One region of the Exiguobacterium sp. OS-77 genome, then DNA from elsewhere that is predicted to be linked to it. Evidence: riboswitches for the same ligand, from Rfam matches in the RefSeq annotation. Region 1 holds a riboswitch; each other region holds the start of a gene.
The links. Region 1 has a riboswitch for lysine ahead of EXG77_RS00470 (Na+/H+ antiporter NhaC family protein). Riboswitches for the same ligand answer to the same signal wherever they lie in the genome.
Positions count from the first base shown of each region.

Region 1 (6,422 bases):
CCATGACGATCGCGACAGCAAACGTATACGCATTCCGGGTGATCGGGGCTGCGAGATAGACAATCAGCTCTCCATTGTCGATTGGTCGCGCAACGAGTCGCGCTGCTAATGAGAGCAAGAATAGACTCGCAATGACTTGAAAAATCAGTCCGTAATAGTTTCCCCCGAGCAGATCCAGTACATTCTCGAACCCTGTCACCTTATCGTATTGAAATGCTTTTAAGACTTCCGGAGGTAACGCTTCTAGTTTTGCTTCTAGTAAACCGGTCTTCATCATCGATGGATATAGCAACGCAAGCATCAATAAGTAGAGACTCGTTCCAATCGCATAAGCAAGCACGGGCTTTCTGACCTGCTTGAATAAAGAGCGGATCAGCAATATCACGACGATTCCTCCTCCCCATAATAATGCAAGAAGACCTGTTCTAAATCATCTGCTGACGGACGAATCAGCCGTACATCATACTGGGTTAAATAAGCGATCACCTGATTTAAGCTCAGCGTCTCGTCCGTTTGAAAACTGACTTCCAGCCGCTTCGGTTCAACACCGACTTGCATCGCGAACTGTGCCGCCTCCACCTCTGTTCGGAAGAAGATCGTGTACGTCTTTCGACTCGATCGAACCAACTCATGAATATCCGATTCGACGATAATGCGTCCTGCTTTGATTAAAGCCGCTCGATCGCACGATTTTTCCATCTCCGGAAAGTGATGTGAACTCATCAGAATCGCTTTTCCAGCATGTTTCTCCTGTTCGATCCACTCTAAAAAACGCTCTTGCATCAAAGGATCGAGTCCACTGGTCGGCTCATCAAGTAGATAGACGGGTGCATCCTTCATGAAGCAACCGACTAGTGCCAGTTTTTGTTTCATCCCTTTTGACATTTTGCGGATTTTCGTCTTCGTCTCAAAAGGAAATCGTTTCAACAACAGTTGTCGCCGTGCCGGATCGCTACCGTGTAGTCGTTGCATCAAATCCAGCATGTCTGCTCCCGTCATGTCTCCAGGTAAACTAATCTCCCCCGGCAAATAACCGACCAATTTCTTCACTTCTTTACTTTGCTTCCAGCAATCAAAACCACCGATCGTCGCCTTTCCACCATCCGCAGCCAATAGTCCCATCAAATGTCGGAGTGTCGTTGATTTTCCAGATCCATTTGGTCCGATGAAACCGAATATCGTACCCGGATCAACTGTAAAACTGACATCGAATATTCCACGCCCCGGTGCAAACTCTTTCGTGACATGCTCTAAACGGATCATCATCCGACCTCCTTATCTTTTATTTCTTTCCTCACTGTATTCATACCCGTTTTGAAGCAGTTTGTTCGGATCAAAGCGATAGATGACGAACCGCTCGTCATGATTTTTTTCATAGAGGTCTCGTAATCGAATCTCATCGACTTGCTCGAATACGGTATGACGCTCCAGGTACTCCCGGTATTCATCGGTCGGGTAATACAAGATGAGATCAACCGAACGTGGGGAACGTTCGACCGAACTTAAAATGTGATCGATCACTTTCATGAAAATTTGTGAAGAGAATGGATTGAAGAAATAAAACTTATTCGTCTCATCCGGAATGGCATACTGCTCGGCATACGTCTGTTCAAATCGCAAACTTCCGGAACGCCGCTTCCGTCGACTTTGGTAGTTCGCCATATTCCGGAGTGCGTCCTCGTAAAATTGTCCGTTCATCTCGATTCCGATGACGGAACAATCGAATCGGTCGTGTAAGTAAAAGTTCAAACGCCCTTTCCCACACCCGAAATCAATGACCGTGTCCTGTTTTTGAAACAAATACGTTTCGCATAATTCGTCTAGTGCCGCATAAGGCGTTGGTTCATATCGATTGTAGTGACTAAACACACCATAGAGGTGTTGCATCTCAATGGTCTCGATTCGTAATCGTTGATCGTATTCCTGTTCATTCATTGTCGTTTGTTCCTTCTTTCCGGCATTCTTGCCTTCATCGTACTATACTGAAGAAGTACGTTACTCGTTTTTTGAAAGGGGATTTTATGATGATCGTCGTTACGAACCGGATTAAAGTCAAAAAAGGGATGGCTGCAGCTCTCGCTCCTCGTTTTACGCGTCCAAGTGGACTTGATACGATGGACGGATTCATCCGCGTCGAGGTCTTATTGACGCAAAACATCGAAGAACATGATGAAATGAACGTCAACATGTATTGGGAAGACATGAAGAGTTTTCAAGCATGGCGGGAGAGTGACGATTTCAAAGCGTCACATAGTCGACCTGCGAGTAGTGAGGCAGGAGAATCGCCAATGCTCGGCAGCGAGATTCTGACATATGAAGTTGCTTCGGTCAAAGAACGCGCATGATGCACGAAAAGGACTCGTCTCGAGTCCTTTTTTATATACCTATACACAAATAGTGAAAGGGTGTAATTGTCTCAAATGGTATTATTTGTTATTATAGTGCCAATACAGAGAGAGAGGGTTCTTCATGAATTCATTAACTATATTTGAACAAGCCATTCGTAGCTTACCTGATGATCGTACGTTACGACGTGATGAATTATGGACGGACGATTTTTTATTGCAACAGGAGAACGAGCTGACCGTCTATTACTCTCCGATTGGCGAATATGTCAATACTGAAGCAAAAGTCGTCATCATCGGGATCACACCAGGTTTTGAACAGATGCGAATCGCTTTCGAAGAAGCAACGGATGCCCTCCATCATGGGGCTTCACTAGAAGGGACGGCACGCATCGTCAAATATGCAGCCAGTTTTGCCGGAACGATGCGACGTAACCTCGTCCAGATGCTTGATACACTCGAGCTTCCAGCATTGCTCGGAATCGAGACAACAGCTAGCTTATTTCATCAACACCAGGAATTGTTACATCCGACGTCGCTGTTAAAGCAACCCGTCTTTTATCGCGAAAAGAATTACTCGGGTCATCAACCGAAGATCAATCGCAGTCCTTTATTGAGGCACTACGCGGAAGAACACTTCGTCGCTGAGATCAATCAGTTACAAAAACCAGCGTTATTAATTCCACTCGGTCGGGTCGTCGAGACGCAAGTCCGTGGATTGATTCAGGATGGACGAATCGAACAGCATCAGCTTCTTTCCAACTTCCCCCATCCATCTGGCGCGAACGGTCATCGAAAAAAACAATTCGAAGAAAACCAAGCCTATTTGATGAAACAGCTCATTCAACATTTTGCCGAATGAGCAACTTTGTCTTAAATTATCAGAATATATGGTTGAATCTTTTTTGAAATACGTGATAAAGTGTCCATAAGAACAGAATATGACTATTCTATCGATGAGGTAGAGGCGCGATTTCAATCAGTACTTGGTCCGAGGATGACAACGAAGACGACTACAGGAAAGGTGACATCGCCGAAATGACAGTATGCGTCGAGCATGCCGTCGTTGGTCGATTCGGGAAATACCCGATCGATTGCCATACATAACAGTTGTATGGAGCGCTCCAATTCGGCTAAGAAAGACGCATCCAGCGAGGGTGTCGGCTTTGTTGCCGGTGCCCTTGCTTTTTTTGTGCCGCGGGGTCTCATCTTTAAGCCATTTTTAAAGAGGAGGATATTTTTCATGGTCAACTATTCAGATTCCATTATTGCCCTTGTACCTGCTTTACTAGCTATCTTATTAGCCATCTTTACCCGAAAGGTCGTTCTTTCGTTAGGTGTCGGCATTCTCGTCGGTGCCCTGTTACTTCACCGTTTTAACCCGATTGATACGGTAACCTATCTCGGCAAGAATATCTTTAGCCTCTTTTGGGCGGATGGTGCCTTGAATGAGTGGAACGTTTTATTACTTGTTTTCTTGTTATTGCTCGGTGTCCTTTCCACATTGATTCAGACATCCGGTGGCGCTCGCGCCTTCGGTGAATGGGCTTCTACGCACGTCAAGACAGCGCGTGGTGCACGCTTAGTCGCCTTCGGACTCGGTATCTTGATTTTCATCGATGATTACTTCAATAGTCTTGCTGTCGGCAATGTCAGTCGTCCGCTAACGGATCGCCGTGGTGTCTCACGTGCGAAGCTTGCCTATTTGATCGACTCAACAGCTGCACCTGTTTGTGTCATCAGTCCCCTTTCGAGTTGGGGTGCATTCATCATTTCCATCATCGCTGGTATCCTAACGACGCACTCGATTACGGATTACTCAGCGTTTAGTGCCTTCATGATGATCGTTCCGATGAACTTCTATGCGATTTTCGCGTTACTTTTAACACTTTACATCGCTTACTCTGGCGTCTCTGTCGGACCGATGAAACAGCATGAACGCCGTGCCGCGAATGGTGAACTTTTTGATGCGTCAAAAGGAACACCGATGGGGATGGCAAAAGAGGTCAACGAACATACGAACGGAAAAGTCCGGGATCTCGTCGTTCCGATCGTCGTTCTTGTCATTGCTACGATCAGTGCGTTACTCGGAACAGGTGCTCAGGCACTTGCAGCCGACAACCGTCCGTTTACTTTAATTGGAGCATTTGAGGCAACAGACGTCACACGCTCACTTGTCGCAGGTGTCGTCATCAGTTTAATCGTCGCTTTCTTGATGCTGATCGGACGAAAAATTCCGGGTCGCGATTACCGGGCAAGCATCGTCGCTGGTATGCGTTCGATGTGGCCAGCAGTCGTGATTCTATTATTTGCTTGGACGATCATCGCTGTTATTGGTGATATGAAAACAGGCGATTATCTCGCAAGCTTCATCAGCAACTCGATTTCTGCTTCGTACTTGCCGTTCTTATTATTCTTGATTGCCGGCTTGATGGCATTCTCGACAGGAACAAGTTGGGGCACATTCGGGATCATGTTGCCAATCGGTGCGGATCTCGTCATGGCTGTCGATGCCTCACTCTTATTACCGACGCTTGCTGCTGTTCTTGCTGGATCTGTCTTCGGTGACCATTGTTCACCGATTTCCGATACGACGATCCTCAGTTCGACAGGGGCTGGATCCCATCATATCGATCACGTTACGACACAGTTACCGTATGCGCTAGTCGGTGCCGTCACTGCGGCAGTCGGTTATTTAGTCATCGGTTTCACGGAGTCTTCGGTCTTCGGTTTCATCGGAGCTCTTGTCACATTCGTACTCTTCGTCGTCGTCTTGAACGTTCTCTCGAAAAAAGGCGAAACTGCTTCGGATTTACAAACGGATTGATGAAATGAAAAAGGGACTGACTCAAAAAAGAATGACGCGTCTTTTCACGCCCTTTCCTCAGGCGAGACACAAGCCTGTTTTCCTGTTTAAATGAAGCAGGAAAACGGGTCTCGTTCGTCTCTGACAGCGCATAAATGCGCTTTTCCTGTAGGAGTGGCGTGTGACGCGCCATTCTTTTTGTTACGAGATAAGGGTGGCAGATCATCATTCTGCCACCCTTATCTTTGTAGAGACCAACTTTGAGTCAGCCCCTTTTTTTCGACTTCATGTCATGTCTTATACCATAAGTTCACACACATCATTCGCGAACGCTACTGGATCCTCGAGTGGAAGTCCTTCGACAAGTAATGCTTGTTGATACATTAGTTTGGTATAGCGCTCGAATTTCGAACGATCGTTTTGATACGCTGCTTCAAGAGATTGGAACACCGCATGTGACGGATTCAATTCAAGAATCTTGACCGCTTCTACCCCTTCGTTATTCGGCATCGCCTTCAAGATTTTCTCCATCTCGATCGAGACGGCGCCGTCCGTCGCAAAACAGACGGGATGCGATTTTAGACGCGTTGATGCTTTGACTTCCTTGACTTGTCCACTTAACACTTCCTGCATTGCTTGGAACATCTCCGCTTGTGCGTCCGTCGTCTCTGCCGCTTCTGCTTCAATCCCTAGATCGCTACTCGTGACTGACTTGAACGTCTTCTCGTTATATGTCACGAGCATCTGGATCGCGAACTCATCGATCTCTTCGGTGAAGTACAAGATGTCGTACCCGTTATCACGCACAAGTTCGGATTGTGGTAACTTGTCTAAACGATTCGTACTCTCACCAGCGGCGTAGTAAATATATGCTTGATCTTCCGGCATCGCTGCGACGTATTCCGCAAGCGTGATCAACTTCTTCTCCTTCGCTGAGTAGAAGAGGATGAGGTCCTGCACCTGTTCTTTATGCATGCCGTAATCATTGTACATACCGAACTTCAGCTGACGTCCGAACGCTTGATAGAACGTTTCGTACTTCGTGCGATCCTCGCGCAGAAGTGCTTCGAGTTGTGTCTTGATCTTACTTTGGATGTTTTTCGCGATCAATTTCAATTGACGATCGTGCTGCAGTAACTCACGCGAGATGTTGAGCGATAAGTCTTCCGAATCGACCATCCCTTTGACGAAACTGAAGTGATCCGGCAACAAGTCGCTGCATTTTTCCATGATCAAGACACCATTGGCATAGAGTTCAAGACCCTTTTCAA
Region 1 is NZ_DF239008.1:99,620-106,041, reverse strand. It holds gene EXG77_RS00500 (ABC transporter permease subunit) at 1-385, opposite strand, end outside; gene EXG77_RS00495 (ABC transporter ATP-binding protein) at 382-1,263, opposite strand; gene EXG77_RS00490 (cyclopropane-fatty-acyl-phospholipid synthase family protein) at 1,276-1,935, opposite strand; gene EXG77_RS00485 (heme oxygenase) at 2,025-2,345, shown strand; gene EXG77_RS00480 (hypothetical protein) at 2,470-3,207, shown strand; lysine riboswitch at 3,300-3,478, shown strand; gene EXG77_RS00470 (Na+/H+ antiporter NhaC family protein) at 3,589-5,172, shown strand; gene htpG (molecular chaperone HtpG) at 5,449-6,422, opposite strand, start outside.

Region 2 (6,422 bases), 2.6 Mb from region 1:
CAGGATTTGATCATCATTTCCACAGAAGACCGCGAAGTCTTCCGGAATCGCCGCCATCAGTTCACCCATGAAGCTGACATCTCCACTCGCTTCCTTAAAGGCTTGGATTCGTGGATGACGTGCTAACGTCACTGCTGTTTCGACTGCGATCGCAACTCCTGTCCGCGACGGAACGTTGTACAGCATGATTGGTAATTCGGTTGCATCAGCGACCGCCGTGAAATGTGCGACGAGACCCGCTTGCGATGTTTTATTGTAGTACGGTGTGACGAGCATCGCTGCGTCCGCACCGAGGCGCTCTGCGAGTAACGTCTTCTCGATTGTTGCTGCCGTGTTGTTCGAACCCGTTCCGGCAATGACTGGTACTCGTCCTGCCGTGATTTGAACGGCAGTCGTCAGTAGTTGTTCGAATTCCGTGTTCGTCAGTGTCGATCCTTCTCCTGTCGTTCCTCCGACGACAAGCGCCTGAATTCCTGCTGCGAGTTGTTGCTCGATCAAGCGTTCGAATACGTGTAGATCCAACTCGCCTGCTTCATTAAATGGTGTGACGAGCGCTGTACCTGCTCCTTTGAACATGAAGAACTCCTCCTTTTTTATGAATGAATCGACTGTTCGATGGCTTGGCGTGCGACTTGTACGGCATTCGAGGCGGCACCTTTTCGAATGTTGTCGGCTACACACCAGAGATGGAACGTATTCGCGAGACTATCATCTTGTCGAATTCGTCCGACATAGACATCGTCCGTCCCACTCGCGTCAAGTGGCATCGGATAACGCGTATTCGCGACATCATCGATGAGGACGACGCCCGGTGCGTTTTCAAGTGCTTCACGGATCGCTGCAACCGTCGTCGGTTGTGTAAACGTGACGTTGATTGCAACCGAGTGAGAATTCGTGACTGGAACCCGGACACATGTAGCACTGACAGGTAATGCTGGAAGATTGAAGATTTTCCGTGTTTCATCAATCATCTTCTGCTCTTCTTTCGTATAGCCGTTCTCAAGGAATACATCGATATGCGGCAAGATGTTATCGTGAATCGGATGCGGATAATTGACGGGCTCTTCTCCGCGTGCTCCACGTGCCAGATCCTCGATTCCTTTTTGACCAGAACCAGATACGGCCTGATACGTCGTATAGTTGATCCGTTCGAATCCCAGTGACTGGAGCGGTGCTAAAGCGACGACGGATTGAATGGTCGAACAGTTCGGATTTGCGATCAAGCGGTCCGTCGCTTGAATCGCTTGCGGATTGACTTCTGGCACGACGAGCGGAATCGTCTCCTGCATCCGGAAAGCACTTGAATTATCAACGACGAGTGTTCCGTTTTCAGCTAGTAACGGGGCATATTGCTCACTGATCGTTCCGCCTGCTGCGAACAACGCGACATCGATCCCGTCTTCTGTGATATTTGGCGTCAGCGCTTGGATCGTAATATCTTCTCCCTTGAACTGTACCGTGTTCCCTGCTGAACGAGCAGAAGCGTAAGCGGACAGGCGGCTGACCGGGAAGTCCAGTTCTGCTAGGACTTGTAACATTTTTTGACCGACGGCGCCGGTTGCTCCAATGACGGCTACATGATACATCCTGTTTTCCTCCTTATAACTCGAACGCGTTTGCAATCGCTGCAACCGTCCGTTCAATGTCTGCTTGTGCAATCGTGTACGAGATGCTGATTTCTGATGTCGTGACTTGATAGAACGGGATGTTCTCTGCTCGGAAGATTGCGAACAACTTCGAAGCGACACCTGTTGCATCCCGCATCCCGATTCCGACGACAGATAATTTTGCGTGTTGATTGTGGCGGTCGACCTTGACTGTCGTGAAGCGATCCATGATGTCTTTCAATGCTTCATCGAGGAACTCTTCCTCATCGAGTGGACATGAGAACGATAAGAAAATGTCACTGTCGAACGTCGTTTGACTGATCATGTCGATGTTGACGTGGCGATTGGATAACAGTTCGAAGATATCGGCTACTGCTGCATTCGTTTGCGGTACGTGTTTGATTGATACCGTCAAGACGTTCTTCGTCACACTGACACTCGTCACCGCTTTTTGTTCCATTGTTTCCGTCGCTTCCATGATCCATGTTCCCCTTTTCGATTCAAGTGTTTTCCCGACGAAGATGTGTACGCCGTATTTTTTTCCTAGTTCGACACTCCGCATTTCCATGACCTTCGACCCGAGGGCGCTCATCTCCATCATCTCATCATATGAGATGTGCGGAATCGGTTGAGCAGCAGCATGGATTCGTGGATCAGCCGTATAGACACCGTCGACATCCGTGTAGATTTCACACCGTTTATCAAGGACTGCCGCAAGGGCAACAGCCGTTGTATCCGATCCACCACGTCCGAGCGTCGTGACATCACCGAGTTCGTTGACACCTTGGAATCCAGCGACGATGACGACATCGTATGTTTCGAGTTTTTGTCGTAATAGATTTCCATCAATCTGTTTGATCTTACTTTTCGTATGCAATCCCATCGTACTGATTCCCGCTTGAGCGCCTGTTTGCGATAACGCTTTGACGCCGAGTGAGTTGAGGGCGATGCTGAGTAATGAAATCGTCTGTTCTTCTCCGATGGCAAGCAGACGATCGAGTTCTCGGCGCTCGGGGCGATCTGTGATGGCTTGCGCCTGAGCAATCAAAGAATCTGTCATCTTGCCCATCGCTGAAACGACGACGACAAGTTTTTCACCTTCGGCTGCGCGACTCTTCAAATAATTCGCAATAGACTGAATCTGTTCGACAGTCGCAACCGAGCTTCCACCAAATTTAAGTACAGTTGTCACAATCCTATCTCCTTTGTCCCGATACAGAAAAAAAACGACGGGCCGGTAGGAGCGTTCCTACGGCCCGTCGTTATCACGATCGGACAAACGAAGACAAAGTCATTCGTTCTTTTACGTAAGATAGCGCTCCGAAACATCGGTTTCGGCAGTACAACGGATCTTAACCGTTGTACCAGCAAATGAGAAGAAGCATCTTCTCGTTCACTTCGGCGGACTTCCCCTTTCACATCATTCGGCATGCTTGCCTTCAAGAATGATACTACTCATGTCATCCGCGCCTCTATCTGTCGGTTGTTAGTTACAGTTATAGCAGACATCTTTTGTTAAATCCAGTCATTTGACTGATTTTTTTCAAAATCCGTCAATTCGCAAGATGCTGTTTCGCGAGTTCGAGTTGCTCCGACACGGCAGCAAACCCTGTTCCGCCGTAGCTTGTCCGGCGTGCCACTGCTTGAACCGGATCGAGGAGCGGATAGACGTCTTCCGTGATATCCGGATGGAAGGTTTGATACGTCTCGAGATTCAAATCCTTCAGGAAACAACCGTTCTGCACACAGTAAAGGACGGCTTTGCCGACGATTTCGTGCGCTTCCCGGAATGGTATGCCTTTCGTCACAAGGTAGTCGGCGAGTTCCGTTGCATTCGAGAAGTCTTGCATTGTCGCCTTCTTGAGCGCTTCGGTCTTAAACGTCGCAGATTCAATCATTCCAGTGAAGATTTGAACGGATTGGAGAACGGTATCTACTGTATCGAAGACCCCTTCCTTATCCTCTTGCATGTCTTTATTGTAAGCGAGTGGTAATGCCTTCATCGTCGTCAAGAAGCCCATCAGGTTACCGTAGACGCGCCCCGTTTTTCCACGAATCAACTCAGCGAAATCAGGATTTTTCTTTTGTGGCATCATGCTCGATCCTGTTGAGAAGGCATCGGATAACTCGATAAAGCTAAATTCTTGCGACGCCCAGATGATGATTTCTTCACAAAAGCGCGAGAGATGCATCATGACGGTCGAAGCGATCCCGAGGTATTCGATGACGAAATCACGGTCCGAGACAGCATCAAGACTGTTTGGATAGACCGACTCAAAACCGAGCAACTCAGCAGACCGGAAACGATTGATCGGGAATGTCGTCCCCGCGAGCGCACCTGCCCCGAGCGGTGATTTCCGAATTCGTTTTTGATTATCCGTCAACCGTTCGACATCACGTTCGAACATCCAGAAATAAGCGAGCAAGTGATGCGCAAGCGAGATCGGTTGTGCCCGTTGCAAATGCGTATACCCTGGCATGACCGTCTCGATATGTTGCTCCGCTTGTTCCGTGATGACCAACTGGAGCTCGCGTAATGCTGTCGTCAACGCCTCAACATGTTGTTCCATCCATAGATGTAAATCCGTTGCGACCTGGTCATTTCGACTCCGTGCCGTATGCAGTTTTCCTGCAACCGGACCAATCTGTTCTGTCAATAAACGCTCGAGGTTCATATGAATGTCCTCATCCGCTAACGTATAGGAATGGTCTGCTAACGTCGTTTCCAGTTGCTTCAGTCCTTGCTCGATTTGTGTCCACTCGTCTTGAGCAAGAATCCCTTGTTCAAATAGCATCTGCGCGTGTGCGAGACTGCCTTTTAAATCGACGCTCGCTAATTTTTGATCGAACGTGATCGATGCTCCGAAGGCTTCCGCTTGAGCGGAAGCACTTTCCGTAAAACGTCCACCCCAGAGTTTGGTCATTTCGTGACACCCGCCTGACGATGTACGCTCGCATGCGTCGAAACGGCAAGTCCGTGTAATTTGATGAAGCCTTTTGCTGCTTCATGATCGAATGCGTCTTCTTTCGTGTACGTCGCAAGTTTCTCATCGTAGAGCGAGACAGCGGACTGACGACCTGTCACAGTTGCATTTCCTTTGAACAGTTTAACGCGAACTTCTCCTGTGACGTCCTGTTGTGTCGCTGTCAAGAATGCTTTCAAGCCTTTCGTCAATGGTGCATGGAAGAGACCGTTATAGATCGTTTCTGCGTATTGTTTGCTGAGTAGTGGTTTGAAATGCGCGACGTCCTTCGTCAATGTAATCGTCTCGAGTGCAGCGTGCGCTTTGAGTAACACCGTTGCGCCTGGGCACTCATAGACTTCCCGCGATTTGATACCGACGAGACGGTTCTCGACGTGGTCAATCCGTCCGACCCCATGTGCACCAGCGATGATGTTCAGTTCCGTGATCAGTTTCGCCAGTGGATACGTCGTTCCGTTGATCGAGACCGGAACACCTGCTTCAAAGCCAATGATGACTTCTTCTGCCTGATCCGGAGCGTCTTCTGGCGCTACTGTCAACGCATAAGCGTCTTGCGGTGGCTCTGTCCAAGGGTTTTCTAGGACGCCACATTCGTTACTCCGTCCCCAAAGGTTCATGTCGATTGAGTATGGGCTGTCGAGGTTGATCGGAATCGGCACATTGTTTTCTTTCGCATAGGCGATTTCTTCTTCCCGTGACCATTTCCATTCCCGGACCGGTGCGATGACTTCGAGTGATGGATCAAGTGCTGCGACTGAAACTTCGAACCGGACTTGGTCGTTCCCTTTTCCGGTACATCCGTGAGCGACTGCCGTCGCACCGTGCTGATGCGCGACTTCGACAAGCTTTTCTGCGATCAACGGACGCGAAAGCGCTGAAATCAACGGATAGGCATTTTCGTAATGCGCGCCATATTGAAGTGCCGGTAAAACGAAGTCTTGTGCGAATTCTTCTTTAACATCGAGGACGATCGATTCGATCGCACCGACGAGGAGTGCTTTTTCTTTAATGATGGATAAATCTTTTCCTTCTCCGACATCCATGCATAAGGCAATGACGTCATAGTCCTTGCTCAACCACTTGATGGCTACCGATGTATCAAGTCCCCCAGAGTACGCTAAGATCAATTTTTGTTTCGACATGTATAATTCCCTCCTAGTTTTAAATTCATCTGTCTGTATAAAAATTCATTATGAATTATATATATACATAGAAAACAAAAAAAAGAAACCCTTTTTGCAGGATTTCTTTCAAAATAACTTACATTTTTTTCTCCATCGTCCGGTGTGGGATGCCCGCATCATCGAATTCATCGGAGACGATCGTATAACCGAGTCCTTGATAAAACGGGATCGCTTGGACTTGTGCGCCGAGTGTTAGCAATTGCTTCCCTTCGCGACGTGCGACTCGTTCCATCGCCTGCATCAACTCGCCACCGTATCCTTTTCCTCGCGCTGTCGCTAGCGTCGCGACACGCTCTACCTTCATCCGTTGGTCGTCATATGGACGGGTACGCCCCGTTGCGACCGGTCGACTCTGCTCATCGAGGACAAGCAGATGAATTGCTGTTTCATCATGTGTATCATATTCAAGATGGCGTGGTACGCCTTGTTCCTCGACGAAGACACGCTCCCGGATCATCCGGACGGCTTGATGTTGTTCTGCTGTACGTACTTGAATGACTGTCATGACTGATATTCCTCCCGTAATCGATCGACATATGCCATCGCATCATCCCGATTCGTAAATTGTGCCTGTGCCTGAACCGCATTTCCTCCGCCTCGCCCATTAAATATTTTGACATGTGCTTTAGCGAACTTCCCGAGATGGG
Region 2 is NZ_DF239008.1:2,658,780-2,665,201, forward strand. It holds gene dapA (4-hydroxy-tetrahydrodipicolinate synthase) at 1-576, opposite strand, end outside; gene EXG77_RS13655 (aspartate-semialdehyde dehydrogenase) at 594-1,586, opposite strand; gene EXG77_RS13660 (aspartate kinase) at 1,600-2,799, opposite strand; lysine riboswitch at 2,913-3,090, opposite strand; gene argH (argininosuccinate lyase) at 3,161-4,531, opposite strand; gene EXG77_RS13670 (argininosuccinate synthase) at 4,528-5,733, opposite strand; gene EXG77_RS13675 (GNAT family N-acetyltransferase) at 5,852-6,280, opposite strand; gene EXG77_RS13680 (DHHA1 domain-containing protein) at 6,277-6,422, opposite strand, start outside.
Region 2: it holds a riboswitch for lysine, as region 1 does, so the genes downstream of both, EXG77_RS13660 (aspartate kinase) here and EXG77_RS00470 (Na+/H+ antiporter NhaC family protein) in region 1, are expected to answer to the same signal.

Region 3 (6,422 bases), 2.9 Mb from region 1:
TTCCGTTGACGAGCATGAAGCCCGTCGTCAACCACTGAGCAGTAGATGTTGAAACGTTGAAGTCATTGATCAGAACCGGCAACGCGACATTAATCAACGTTTGGTTCAAAATAGCAATAAACATACCAATCAGTAAAACCGTCAATACTTTCGGAATACTAACGTTTTCAGTTGAAACTTGTTTTTGAGGTGTTGCGATCGGAGGTGTCACGGACATCGTCGGTTCCGCCTCGAGGGATTCCTCAAGCGTTGGTCCGTCCGTCGCCAGTGCCATGTCGGATGGGCGACTTCGACGGGCAACCCAGTTGACACCGATGATGATCAGAATCGTGAACGCACTGTATCCGAACAAGAAGGTAGTAGACATGAACGTCCCTCCTTAATCCTTATGAATGCGGACGGTCACATTCATACCAGGTCGAATGTCGAGTGATTTTTCTTGCGAGAGTGATACTTTAACTGGAATGACTTGTGCGACTTTCGTGTAGTTCGCGTTTCCGTTTGAAGAAGGCATCATGGAGAACGTCGAAGCCGTCGTCATACCGATTTGCTCGACTTCACCAGAAAGTGTCGTGTCCGGATAGCTGTCGACATAGACATCCACTGTTTGTCCGACTTTGATTTCATCGATTTCTGTTTCTTCGATGTTCGCTGTGACCCAAAGGTCGTTTAAGTCAAAACCATAGGCGAGAGGTGTACCTGCTGCGACGAAGCCGTTCTTTGTCGCCATCGACTGAACGATCGTTGCTTTTGAGGGCATTGAAACCGAGAGGTCCGTCGGTTTTTGGCCGGCTTGTGCCGTCATGACGTGTCCGACTGTTGCCCCACTGGCGAGTGATTCGCCTGTTTTCGCAGACCAGTCTGTTAATTTACCAGCGCTTGGGCTCGCAACCGTTATCATCTTACCGTCGATTTTCGCATTGTCTGTTTTGACATAGCTCGTTGCTTGATCGTAATAGTAGTATCCGACAACACCACCACCGATTAAAACGATGAGTGTCACGATATTGATGATCAATAATTTTTTCATACTCATGGGTGTGTTAGCATCCTTTCTTGTGTACAATCGATTCAAAAAAAGTACTCCTCTGGGGGGAGGAGTAATTAATATAGTTAATTATATGGATCGTTAGCTAACAAACAACCGACAATTTCCGACAAAATGTTGGAAAAATAGATGATAACGGATTCATTAATGAAAAGATGATGAAAAAGGAGTGAAATATGGATGAATGAGAGCCGTGATCCCCGACCAAAACGGTCACGTGACCGTATTACAATGGAATTATTTCGTTTACTGAAGACGCACAGCTTTTCAAGTATTACTGTCAAAATGCTGACGGATGGAGCCGGTGTGAATCGTTCAACCTTCTACGCACACTATACGGATAAGTATGATTTGCTCGACCAAATCGTTGAGGAGCAAATGAAGGCACTTGAACAAGCGATTCGGATCACGGGTACAGGAACTGTCTTTCCGACAGTCGAGCAGGTGAGTCGCTATTTTGCTCGTTTGTTCATTCATATCGAAGAAAATGAATTATTCTATCAGACGATGCTCGTTCAAGGACCGATCAAAACGTTCATCTCTCGTTTTCTCGATACATTGAAAGAGAATTATCGAATTGTGTTTCGACCGCAAATCACAGAAGAAGCTACGTTCGTCGATCGGGACTTATTATTAAACTATGTCATTGGTGGACAGTTGGGATTGTTGATTTCGTGGTTACGAAACGGTCGACCGTATTCATCAGAATACATGGCAGAACAATTAAGTCGGATGATTGTCTTTGGAACGGTTGAAAGCATCGGTTTTCCTAAAGAGACGGAATGAAGACGTAAAAGAAAAGACACTCCCCTACGGAAGTGTCCAATCAGTTTAAGCCTGTCGGAATGCAAGTTCTTTCGTATAGATCGTACTACGATTCCGTCCGCTTTCTTTTGAGTAATACAACGCTTTATCTGCCTGTTGTAATGCTTCAAGTGACGTATGCGAACCACTGGAATGGGAAATCCCAAGTGAGATCGTGATTTGCAGATCAGGTACATCTGCTGTCGGGAACAGGTTACGTGCGACCGTCAGCCGAGCTAGTTCTGCTATTTTTTGCGCTTCTTTCGCTGAAGTACTTGGTAAGATGATTAAAAATTCTTCACCACCGTACCGTCCGACGAGGTCGTCTGGACGCGTTAAGGAAGCGAGAGTCATGCCGAGTTGGCGTAACACATCATCGCCCGCATCATGACCATATGTATCATTGACATGCTTGAAGAAATCGATATCGATGAGTACAAGCGAATAGCCTTGGTCGGTCGAACCGACAAGCGAAAGCGAGTCATCCAGACGACGACGATTGGCGAGCCCTGTCAAAGCATCCGTCATGGCGAGTTTCTGCTGATACTGGATGTTTTCGAAGTGACGGCGTAATTCCGTCAGTAATCGATAAGCGACAAAGCCAGCTAATAAATTAAAGAAGACGTACGCAATCGAGATTTTAAAGAATGTCGACCAGCTGTTCGTCAGGATGTAGATGGCGGGTAACGAATAGAGAATACCGACCAACACCATAAGCTGAAAATGACGCATCGAGACATGGATGAATCGACGAATGATCCCAATCGTCGTGATGAACAAGACGATGATCAACGTCGATAAATAAAATCCTTCCATTTGATCAACTGGTGTTAAAAAGTAACGTGTCCCGATGATCATTGCACCAGCAACGATGGCGCTTGGGAAACCACCGATCAGCATGGCGATTGCGACAGGAACGATACGTAAATCAACACGGGCGACGTCGATTTGAATCCCGTTAAACATCAATAAAACCGCAATCAGACCAGAGACTGCTCCGAGTATAAGTCGAATGCTCCATTTGGAGTTCAATGAAATACGCGGTTGATTCCGAAACGGTAAGAACAAGAGAGTAATCGTTGTGAACAGTAGACAAAAGTTAATGATGAATTGATTCATGATGGCCAACAAATCCTCCCAACTCCCCCAGCTAACAGATTTCCATATATATACTTCCAGTATACTCAAGTAGATAACGGTTAGACATAGAGAAATCTTTAGACAAAATAGAAAAAACGGTAGAAAATCTACCGTTTTTAAGAAGATGAAGTAAGAGTATCCTCATCCATCGTCTGTAAAATTTTATCAAAGACACGAATCATCGTTTCGAGCTCTTCTTCCGTCAATGTACCGAAGCGATCTTGTAAATAGTTTTTCCGAACGATTTCGAGATCTCGAAATGCACGTTCCCCGTCCTCCGTCAAAGCGAGGACGATCGAACGACGATCTTCCGTCGAACGTGTCCGTGTGACGTATCCTTGTTTATACAGCTTATCCGTTAAAGCAGTGACTTGACTCGTCGCGAGCTCAAATTGTTCCGCGAGAAGCGTCGGGCGCTGAGGACCATTTTCTGAAAGGCTTCGTAAGATGAAAAATTCACTCCGGGTCGCCGTTCCTTCAAATAGCCGGTTAAGTTCACGTCGCAGGGTACGAAGAATGACACGCATTTGTTCCTCGAGTCGATAAGTTAGCAAATCACGTTCCTGTGGCATGCAAGCAGCATCCTTTCTCTCAGTGGACTTCTACCATTTAGTGTACTAAACATATCGGATTTTTACCATCGACTACCCCAGATTCGAAAAAGGCAATTGACAATTTCGTGGCGTTTTGTGTAATATGGCGTAGTAATAACTAACTTAATTCAGTTCTCACTCAACCAGTGGGATGGAGGTTGCAGTTCTTAAGAGTACGGTTACGGATGTCGTCAAGCGACAGATGAAGTGACCTGAAAGGAAGAATTGCCGAAATCAATCATCGCTTTGAAGATGATCGATTGGGATTAGATCGAATAGGTCTAATACTGTCACAAGTCGGGTATCACTTACTTGTGGAGAGCTATCTTTCACGACGGTAGAATGAGGCGCATCCATTTTATTATGTTGCGTTCTCATCTTCCATCTGGAAGATGAGGACGCTTTTTGTTTTTTTCATTCAAAAAGTGTCCTCTCAAAAAATCTAAACAGAGAGAAGCGAACGAAATGAACAATCTAGATGTAAAACAAACAACAGATTCGACAGCAGAAGGATTAAAACGTGGATTACAAGCCCGTCATATGTCGATGATCGCCATCGGTGGGGCAATCGGAACAGGACTCTTCATTGCGTCCGGTGCTTCCGTCGCAGCAGCAGGACCAGGTGGGGCGCTCCTATCGTATGCAATCGTTGGTCTGATGGTCTACTTCCTCATGACAAGTCTTGGTGAAATGGCGGCGTACATGCCTGTCGCTGGATCCTTCTCGACATATGGAACGAAATTCGTCGATCCATCATTCGGCTTTGCACTTGGCTGGAACTACTGGTACAACTGGGCAGTCACGATCGCAGTCGAACTCGTCGCAGCACAAATTGTTATGACGTATTGGTTCCCGGACGTTCCTGGATTTTATTTCAGTGCTTTGTTCCTCTTACTCATGATTGGCTTGAACTACTTCTCCGTTAAAGGATTCGGAGAAGCGGAGTATTGGTTCGCCATGATTAAAGTCGTTACCGTTATCGTCTTCTTAGTCGTCGGTGTTGCGATGATTTTCGGTGTCTTTACATCGGAGCCACCGGTTGGCTTTAAAAACTTTGCTCTTGGCGATGCGCCGTTCGTCGGTGGGATTCCTGCCGTCATCGGTATCATTCTCGTTGCCGGATTCAGTTTCCAAGGTACAGAACTGGTCGGGATTGCCGCGGGTGAATCGGAAGATCCGAAAAAGAATGTTCCAAAAGCAGTCAAACAAGTCTTCTGGCGCATCTTGCTTTTCTACGTCTTCGCGATTTTCGTCATCGGAATGCTCATTCCGTATACAAGTCCGAACTTGGTTTCGAATGACATTACGGACGTAGCCGTCAGTCCGTTTACGCTCGTCTTTGAAAAAGCAGGTCTTGCGTTCTCAGCAGCACTCATGAACGCCGTCATCTTGACGTCTGTTTTATCTGCCGGAAACTCAGGTATGTATGCTTCGACACGGATGCTGTACACACTGGCGCGTCAAGGGGATGCACCGAAGTTGTTCGCAAAAGTCTCGAAAAACGGTGTACCTCGTAACGCCTTGCTTGCAACAGGTGCAGTCGGTGCGCTCTGTTTCTTGACGTCGATGTTTGGTGGACAAGTCTACCTGTGGTTACTCAATGCTTCCGGGATGACAGGATTCATCGCATGGCTCGGGATTGCGATCAGTCACTATCGCTTCCGTAAAGGATTCGTTGCACAAGGTCACTCGTTGAAAGACTTACCATATGTTGCACCAGCGTTCCCGTTCGGTCCGCTGTTCGCATTCGGTCTTTGTTTCCTCGTCATCGTCGGTCAAAACTATGCCGCATTCCTCGCTGATCAAATTGATTGGGTCGGAATTGCCGCAACGTATGTTGGTATTCCATTATTCCTTGCCTTCTGGTTAGGACATAAATTCAAAAACCGGACGTCAATCGTTCGTTATGACGAGATGGACTTCCCAGAACATCCACGTCAATCTTAATCATTGAGCCACCTTCAAATGAAGGTGGCTTTTTAGATGTCGCTTCAAGTAAGATGAAAGAAAAACAGGAGGCGATCTTCGTGAATTACTGGTACCACTTTAAGCGTGCCTTCTTACCGATCGCATTATTGCTTGTGACGCTTGCCTTGTACCAAATGATCTATCGTTTGAATAACATCTGGTATTCGCTTGGAGGACTTCTTCTTGTCTTTGCAGCGATTTACTTCGTCATGCGTCGTCTAAAAGCGAACCCAGAGGATTGAATGAGCAGGAAAGTCGAGTCCATTCTCCGAACGCGGTAAAATAGACACATACAGAGGAGGGGAAGATAGATGGCAAAAGCAATATTTGCAGGTGGTTGTTTCTGGTGCATGGTCAAGCCATTCCATAAATATGATGGGGTAGAGCAGGTCATTTCAGGATATACCGGTGGTCATACAGAGAACCCGACTTATAAAGAGGTCTGTTCGGAAACGACAGGTCACTTGGAGGCGGTTGAAGTCACGTACGATCCGTCCGTCATTACGTACGAAGAATTACTCGAGATCTTCTGGCGTCAAATCGACCCGACAGATGGTGGAGGTCAATTCAATGACCGTGGTGAATCGTACCAACCGGCTATCTTTTATGTCGATGAAGCACAGCGTGAAGCAGCTGAACGTTCGAAAGCAGCGCTTGACGCATCAGGACGCTTCTCGCGTCCGGTCGCGGTAGAGATTCGTCCAGAAAAGCCGTTTTGGCCAGCCGAAGAATATCACCAAGATTATTATAAAAAGAATCCGTTCCGTTATCAGATGTATAGTGTCGGCTCAGGTCGCGCGAAATTCATCAAAGAAGCGTGGAAGGACCACGGTAAGGAAAAAGAATTGAAAGAGCGTCTGACACCAATT
Region 3 is NZ_DF239008.1:2,963,909-2,970,330, reverse strand. It holds gene EXG77_RS15120 (DHA2 family efflux MFS transporter permease subunit) at 1-367, opposite strand, end outside; gene EXG77_RS15115 (HlyD family secretion protein) at 380-1,036, opposite strand; gene EXG77_RS15110 (TetR/AcrR family transcriptional regulator) at 1,229-1,834, shown strand; gene EXG77_RS15105 (diguanylate cyclase) at 1,880-2,971, opposite strand; gene EXG77_RS15100 (MarR family winged helix-turn-helix transcriptional regulator) at 3,109-3,564, opposite strand; lysine riboswitch at 3,730-3,918, shown strand; gene EXG77_RS15095 (amino acid permease) at 4,051-5,532, shown strand; gene EXG77_RS15090 (hypothetical protein) at 5,613-5,795, shown strand; gene msrA (peptide-methionine (S)-S-oxide reductase MsrA) at 5,865-6,422, shown strand, end outside.
Region 3: it holds a riboswitch for lysine, as region 1 does, so the genes downstream of both, EXG77_RS15095 (amino acid permease) here and EXG77_RS00470 (Na+/H+ antiporter NhaC family protein) in region 1, are expected to answer to the same signal.